2 regions of the Promicromonospora sp. NFX87 genome follow, and region 2 is predicted to be linked to the other one. Evidence: riboswitches for the same ligand, from Rfam matches in the RefSeq annotation. Region 2 holds a riboswitch; the other holds the start of a gene.
The links. Region 2 has a riboswitch for thiamine pyrophosphate ahead of thiD (bifunctional hydroxymethylpyrimidine kinase/phosphomethylpyrimidine kinase). Riboswitches for the same ligand answer to the same signal wherever they lie in the genome.
Positions count from the first base shown of each region.

Region 1: linked by a shared signal. The riboswitch ahead of thiO (glycine oxidase ThiO) and the one ahead of thiD (bifunctional hydroxymethylpyrimidine kinase/phosphomethylpyrimidine kinase) in region 2 are both predicted to bind thiamine pyrophosphate.

Region 1 covers NZ_CP183413.1:3,415,167-3,418,838, reverse strand. Annotated here, with positions in the region: gene ACNYC2_RS15455 (Ig-like domain-containing protein) at 1-303, opposite strand, end outside; gene ACNYC2_RS15450 (hypothetical protein) at 498-821, shown strand; gene thiE (thiamine phosphate synthase) at 837-1,484, opposite strand; TPP riboswitch at 1,568-1,671, shown strand; gene thiO (glycine oxidase ThiO) at 1,661-2,884, shown strand; gene thiS (sulfur carrier protein ThiS) at 2,881-3,138, shown strand; gene ACNYC2_RS15430 (thiazole synthase) at 3,141-3,672, shown strand, end outside.
Region 2 covers NZ_CP183413.1:4,098,580-4,102,251, reverse strand. Annotated here, with positions in the region: gene dxr (1-deoxy-D-xylulose-5-phosphate reductoisomerase) at 1-741, shown strand, start outside; gene thiD (bifunctional hydroxymethylpyrimidine kinase/phosphomethylpyrimidine kinase) at 754-1,650, opposite strand; TPP riboswitch at 1,640-1,736, opposite strand; gene ACNYC2_RS18450 (TetR/AcrR family transcriptional regulator) at 1,745-2,332, opposite strand; gene ACNYC2_RS18445 (aldo/keto reductase) at 2,455-3,483, shown strand; gene ACNYC2_RS18440 (PhnA domain-containing protein) at 3,594-3,672, shown strand, end outside.

The sequences.
Region 1 (3,672 bases), 680 kb from region 2:
CGGGCTCGCGGAGAACCTGCTCGTGCTGTTCAGGAGGACACGCTGTGCGTCCTGCTCCACGTCGAAGCTTCCGGCGCCTGCCAGCAGGACGCCGTCCAAGGCCTTCGCGTCGTAGTTGAACCGGCCGAGCTCGCCCTGCGCGGTCCGCGTCACCCACACGCCCGAGTCGTTCAGCTCGACGTCGGCTGTCGACTCGCCCTCGTACAGGAGCGCGAAGCTCAGGAGCCCCGCCCCGAAGAGGGTCACCACACCGGCCGACACCACGGATCGACGGTTCTTCAACGCGCGTGAGACCAGGCTCATGCGTCCTCCTCATTCCACGAAAGATTGCTCGCCCGGACGGCCCACACAGGCGCAACCGGAGCACCCTACCGAGTACAAAGGTGAAAAGTCGTCGAATATCGGTGGGTAGAACTACCCGGAATGACCTGTCTGTCCGTCGGGTGGTCCGGAACGACGGTTGCCCTTCTGTGGCGTGCGCCGGGAGGATGAGCGACATGACAGCCACCCCGCCTCCGGTACCCCGTCGGGGGCGCGCCGTACGTCTCGTCGTCCCGGTCCTCGCCGTCCTCGGACTCGTGCTGCTGGGCGCCGCCGCCTGGTCCGAGAGCCGTCCGTCGCCCGGGTGGTTCGCGTACGCGCCCCTGTCGGACACGACCTACGTCCCACGCGGCACCCCCGCGCCGGGGACGGCAGTGCTGCTGTCCGGCGCCGGTGCGCTCCTGCTCGGCGGTGCGGTCGGCTTCGCCGTCGGACGGCGCGGCCGGCCCGCGGCGGACGAGCACCGCCGTGCCGGTGGACCGGCGCCCGACGAGCTGTGAGATCAGGGTCGCGCGCTACCGGTCCGCGTTCGTGATCCTGCGACGCAGACCGGCAGCCGCCGCCCTCGGGTCGTCCGCCTGCGTGATGGCGCGCACGACGACGACGCGGCGCGCCCCCGCGTCGAGCACCTGGTCCAGGCGGGCCTCGTCGACCCCGCCGATGGCGAACCAGGGTGTGGCCGGGTCCTTGGCGGCGACGTCGCGCACCAGGTCGACGCCGACGGCCGGGCGCCCCGGCTTGGTCGGTGTGGCCCACACGGGTCCCACGCAGAAGTAGTCGACGCGCGGGTCGGCCTCGGCTGTCAGCGCCTGGTCGAGGGAGTGGGTGGAGCGGCCCAGCACGGGGCCGTCGCCCAGCAGGGTCTGCACCGCATCGCTGGGCAGGTCGCCCTGGCCCATATGCACCACGGGCGCACCGGTGAGCCGCGCGATGTCCGCTCGGTCGTTGACCGCCCACAGCGCGCCGTGCTCGGCCGCCACCCGGGCGACGAGCGCGTGCAGCTCGACCTCGCGGGCCGCCTCCAGGGACTTGTCCCGGAGCTGGACGACGTCGACGCCGCCCTCCAGCGCCGCGTGCAGGAAGGGTTCGAGGTCGCCGGTGTCCTGACGGGCGTCCGTGCACAGGTACAGGCGGGCGCAGGCGAGCCGGGTACGGGGATCCACGAGCGCGAGTGTAGGCCGACGCACCGACGGTCCGACGCCTTGTGCACAGGCGTCCCGGAGCGGCTGCCCGGCGGGGTTAAGGTTGTCGCGTGCACGGGAGCCCCGGACGGGGCTGAGAGGGCGCAGGGCGCCGACCGTCGAACCTGATCTGGGTCATGCCAGCGAAGGGAGAACACTTGAGCAGCCGTGCGAGCAGCCACGTGAGCAGTCACGCGTGCGACGTCCTCGTCGTCGGCGGGGGCGTCATCGGCCTGACCGTTGCCTGGCGTGCGCTGGAGGCCGGGGCGAGCGTCGTCGTCCTGGATCCCTCGCCCGGCGACGGCGCCACCCATGCCGCCGCGGGCATGCTCGCGCCGGTTATGGAGGCGGGCTTCGGGGAGGAGGCGCAGACGCGCCTGGGCACGGCCTCGCTCGCCCTCTGGCCCGAGTTCGCCGACGCGCTCGAACGCGCGGCGGGGCTGTCGGCGGGCGGCGTCGGCCTGGACACCGCAGGGACCCTGGCCCTCGCCTACGACGGCGACGACCTGGTCGCGCTGCGCCGGACCCTCGCCCTGCACCGGGAGCTGGGGCTCGGCTCGGTGGAGATCACGCCCGCCGAGGCGCGGCGGCGCGAGCCCGGCGTCGGACCCCGGGTCGCGGGTGCGGCGTGGGTCCCCGGCGACCACCAGGTGGACCCGCGTGCGGTGCACGCGGCGCTCGCCGTGGTCACCGCGCGCGCGACCCACGTGCCCCGCGCCGCTCTCTCGCTGACCTGGGCGGACGGCGCGGTCGTCGGCGCGCTCGACGATGCCGGTACCGCGTACTCGGCGGGGACCGTGGTCCTGGCCGCCGGCCATGCGAGCGCGGCCCTGTTCGCGGGCGCGCCCACCCGGCCCGTACCCGGCACGACCCTGCGCCTGGACGCCGCCGCCGACGGGTCGCCTGCGGTAGTGGTGCGCGGCACCGTGCAGGGGCGACCCGTCTACGTGGTGCCCCGCCGGGTACGGCCCGACGGGCGGCGCGAGCTGGTCGTCGGCGCGACGTCGGACGAACGCGACGACGACCACCTGACCCGCGCCGGCGACGTCTTCGCGCTGCTGCGCGACGCCCGGGCCCTGCTGCCCGAGCTCGACGACGCGGTCCTCCTGGAGGCCGTCACCCGGTCCCGGCCCGGCAGCCCGGACAACGCGCCGCTCCTGGGCCGGGCGGCCGACGGCCTCTACCTGGCCACGGGGCACTACCGCAACGGCATCCTGCTCACCCCGCTGACGGCGGCCGCCGTCGACGCGGCGCTGGGCGCGGCGCCGCGCGGTCCGGGGGACAGGGCCGCCGTCGAGGCGGCCGCCCGGTACGCGGACCCCCGCCGGTTCGCCGGTGCGGACCGCACCACACCCACGACTGAACGAGGAGGCACAGCATGACCACAGCACCGTCCACCGCACCGTCCAGCGCGTCCGGCACGGCCGTCGTCAACGGCGAGCCGTACCCGCTCGACGGCCCGCTGCCGATCGCCGACCTGGTCGCCCGCCTGCTGCCCGGCCTCGTCATCGACGGCGCGCCGCGCGGGGTCGCGATCGCGGTCGACGACGTCGTCGTGCCCCGCAGCGCCTGGGGCACCACCGACGTCCGGCCCGGCGACCGCGTCGAGGTAGTCACCGCCGTGCAGGGAGGCTGAGCATGCTGAGCACCGACGACACACCGTTCACCATCGCGGGCACGACGCTCGGATCGCGCCTGGTCATGGGCACCGGGGGAGCGGCGAGCCTGCTCGCCCTGGAGGACGCCCTCGTGGCCTCGGGCACGGAGCTGACGACCGTCGCGATGCGCCGCGTGTCCCGGCCCCGGCCGTCGGCCGACCCGGCAGCCGCCGGTGACCCGTCCGTCTGGGGGCTGCTCGAACGCCTGGGCATCCGGGCCCTGCCCAACACCGCCGGCTGCTTCTCCGTGCGCGAGGCGGTGCTCACCGCGCAGCTCGCGCGCGAGGCGTGCGCGACCGACTGGGTCAAGCTGGAGGTGATCGCCGACGACGTGACGCTCCTGCCCGACGTGATCGGCCTGGTGGAGGCCGCTAAGATCCTGGTCGACGACGGATTCACCGTGCTGCCGTACACCAACGACGACCCGATCACCGCGCGCCGCCTGGAGGACGTCGGCTGCGCGGCGGTCATGCCGCTGGGCTCGCCCATCGGCTCCGGGCTCGGCATCGCCA
Region 2 (3,672 bases):
GGGCAGATCGTGCCGGTGGACTCGGAGCACTCCGCCATCGCGCAGTCGCTGCGCTCGGGGTCCGCCGCCGAGGTCCGCAAGCTCGTCGTGACCGCCAGCGGCGGGCCGTTCCGCGGCCGTACGCGTGCCGAGCTGCGCGACGTGACCCCCGCGCAGGCCCTGCGGCACCCCAACTTCTCGATGGGGCGCGTGGTCACCACGAACTCCGCGACCCTGGTCAACAAGGGCCTCGAGGTGATCGAGGCGCACCTGCTGTTCGACCTGCCGTTCAGCGCGATCGACGTCGTGGTGCACCCGCAGCAGATGATCCACTCGATGGTCGAGTTCGCCGACGGCTCCACCATCGCGCAGGCCGGTCCGCCGCGCATGCTCGTGCCGATCGCCTTGGGCCTGTCCTGGCCCGAACGCCTGCCCGACGTCGACGTGCCCATCGACTGGACCCAGGCGTCCACCTGGGAGTTTGCCCCCCTGGACGACGACGCGTTCCCCGCCGTCCGCCTGGCCCGGCAGGTCGGCGAGGCCGGCGGTACGCACCCGGCGGTCTACAACGCCGCGAACGAGGTGTGCGTGGACGCGTTCCACGACGGCGCCATCGGCTTCCTCGACATCGTCGACACGGTGGCCGCGGTCGTCGAGGCGCACGAGACGACGTCCGCGGGCGACGCGGGTTCGGTCGAGGGCGTCCTGGAGGCCGACGCCTGGGCCCGTGCCCGCGCGGCGGAGCTCCTCAAGTCGGCCTGAGGCCGCCGTCCGTCAGCCGAGGGTGCGGGTGGCGAAGCCGTGGTCGACCGGGCCGTGGCCCCGCCAGGGACCTGGCGTCGTGCCCGTGCCGCCGATGACCAGGTCGTCCGCGGCGCGCAGGGCTTCCGTCAGGTACTCCTTCGCCGCGCGTACGGCGGGCTCCCAGCCGTCGTGCCGGGGGCGCAGGACCGCGCAGGCCGAGCTGAGGGTGCAGCCCGTCCCGTGCGTGTTCCGCGTGGAGATCCGCGGGGCGGTCAGCGCGACGACGCCGTCCGGACCAGCGAGGTGGTCGACCGACTCCGCCGAGTCCAGGTGCCCGCCCTTGACCAGGGCGAACCGTGCCCCGAGCTTGAGCAGCGCGCGAGCCTGGTCGGCCGCCTCGTGATCGTCCCGGGCCTGCTCGACGCCGAGCAGCACCGCTGCCTCCGGCAGGTTCGGCGTGATCAGGTCGGCCAGCGGCAGCAGCTCGTCACGCAGCACGGCTTCGGCGTCGGGCGCGAGCAGGCGGTGGCCCGACGTCGAGACCATCACCGGGTCGAGCACCACGTAGGGCGCGCGTCCCGCGGCCCGCAGGTCACGCAGGACCGCCGCGACGGCCCGGGCGACGGCGGCGTCCGTCGTCATGCCGATCTTCACGGCGTCCACCGCGACGTCGGCGAACAGGGTCTCGAGCTGCGCGGTCACCATGTCGGCGGGCACGGGCAGCACCCTCGTCACGCCGGTCGTGGACTGGGCGGTCAGCCCCGTGAGCACCGCGCAGCCGTACCCGCCGAGCGCGGCGAAGGTCTTCAGGTCGGCCTGGATCCCCGCGCCGCCGGAGGGGTCCGAGCCGGCGATCGTCAGCGCCACGGCAGGGTGCCCGGGCGGGCGGGTCCGGACGACGGCGTCGTCGGGCAGGAGTGAGCCCATGAGGCGTCCCTTCGCTAGAACTACCTAGATCAGGTTCCACGGGTACGTCTCAGCCGGACTGGTGCCCGGCGCCCCGCGCCATTTCGGGCACACCCTACCCAGCAGGCTGTCCGGCCCCGTACTGCAGTCCGTCCACGAGCAGGTCGATCATGCGCCGGCCGTGATCCGGCTCGTCGTCGTGCATGGGCAGGCACAGCTTGGAGACGGCGTACAGGAGGTCCTTCGGGCTGGCGACCGCGCGGATCTCGCCGGCGGCGACCGCGGCGTCCACGAGCGAGCCCAGTGCCGGGCCGAGCCGCCCCATGAAGTAGTCCGGCAGCGCGTCGAACGCCGGGTCGCCCGAGTGCAGGGCGGAGGCGAGGCCGCGCTTGGTCGCGAGGAACTCGGTGTACCGGTGCAGCCACTTCTCCAGGGCGTCGACCGGTTCGTGCTCGGCGGCCAGTGCGGAAGCCGCGTCGGCGGTGGCGTCGACCTCGTGCTGGAACACGGCCTTGACCAGGTCCGAGCGCTTGGGGAAGTGCCGGTAGAGCGTGCCGACGCCGACGCCCGCCAGGTCGGCGATCTCCTTCGCGGGCGCGTCCACGCCGGACGTGCCGAAGGTCGACTTCGCGGCGTCGAGCAGCGAGTCGATGTTGCGTTGCGCGTCGGCGCGCAGCGGTCGCGGGGCTGTGTTCTGGGTCACTCCACTCCATCCCTTGCTATCCGGAACACCTTTCCATATAGTTCTGGAAGAGCGTTCCGCTTAGTTCCAGGGTACGACATCGCCGGGGCGCTCACCAGACCTCTCGACCCCAGGAGGGCCCCATGCAGTACCGCAACCTCGGCCGGACCGGCATCAAGGTCAGCCCCTACGCACTCGGCGCGATGATGTTCGGCGCGGTCGGCAACCCCGACCACGAGGAGTCGATCAAGATCATCCACAAGGCCCTCGACTCCGGCATCAACTTCGTCGACACCGCCGACTTCTACTCGCACGGGGAGTCCGAGGAGATAGTGGGCAAGGCGCTCAAGGGGCGGCGCGACGACGTCGTGCTCGCCACCAAGGTGCACCTGCCCATGAGCGACGACCCCAACCACCGCGGTAACTCCCGCCGCTGGATCATCGCCGAGGTCGAGAACTCGCTGCGCCGCCTGGGCACCGACTACATCGACCTCTACCAGATCCACCGCCCCGACCCCGAGACCGACGTCGAGGACACGCTGGCGGCGCTGACCTACCTCATCAACTCGGGCAAGGTGCGGGCCATCGGCTCGTCGACGATGCCCGCCGCCGAGATCGTCCAGGCCCAGTGGGTGGCAGAGCGGCGCGGCCTGGAACGGTTCAGGGCCGAGCAGCCGCCGTACTCCATCCTGAACCGGGGGATCGAGCGCGACGTCCTGCCGGTCGCCCAGCAGTACGGCATGGGCACCCTGGTCTGGAGCCCGCTCGCCGGCGGCCTCCTCACCGGCCGCTACCGCAAGGGCCAGGAGAACGACACGCATCGGGCGCAGTTCGGGATGGAGCATCTGCGGGACGAGGAGCGCCTCGACGTCGTCGAGCAGCTCATCCCCGTCGCGCAGGACGCCGGCGTCCCGCTGAACCACCTGGCGATGGCGTTCACGATCGCCCACCCGGGCGTCACCTCCGCGATCATCGGCCCGCGCACCATGGAGCACCTGGACAGCGCCCTGGCCGGCGCCGAGGTGGTCCTGAGCGACGAGATCCTGGACCGGATCGACGCGATAGTGCCGCCCGGGACCGACGTCGGCCGCCTCGACATGGCCTACGACCCGCCCGCCATCCAGCAGCCGCTCCTGCGCCGCCGACCCGCGGAGCAGCGCGCGGCCGCCTGAGGCGCCCAACCGATCCATAGAAGCGTGCCTCATGGCGGGGTGGGGACCGGCGCTAGGGTTCGCTCTATATATCCGATGTGTGACTGTGAGGCTGAGAAGACTTGGCGACGATGTCATGGAACCCCGAGATCAGGGCGCAGCGGATCCCCGGACCTTCAGCCCGCGCTGTAGTACTCCTCGGCCTGTTCT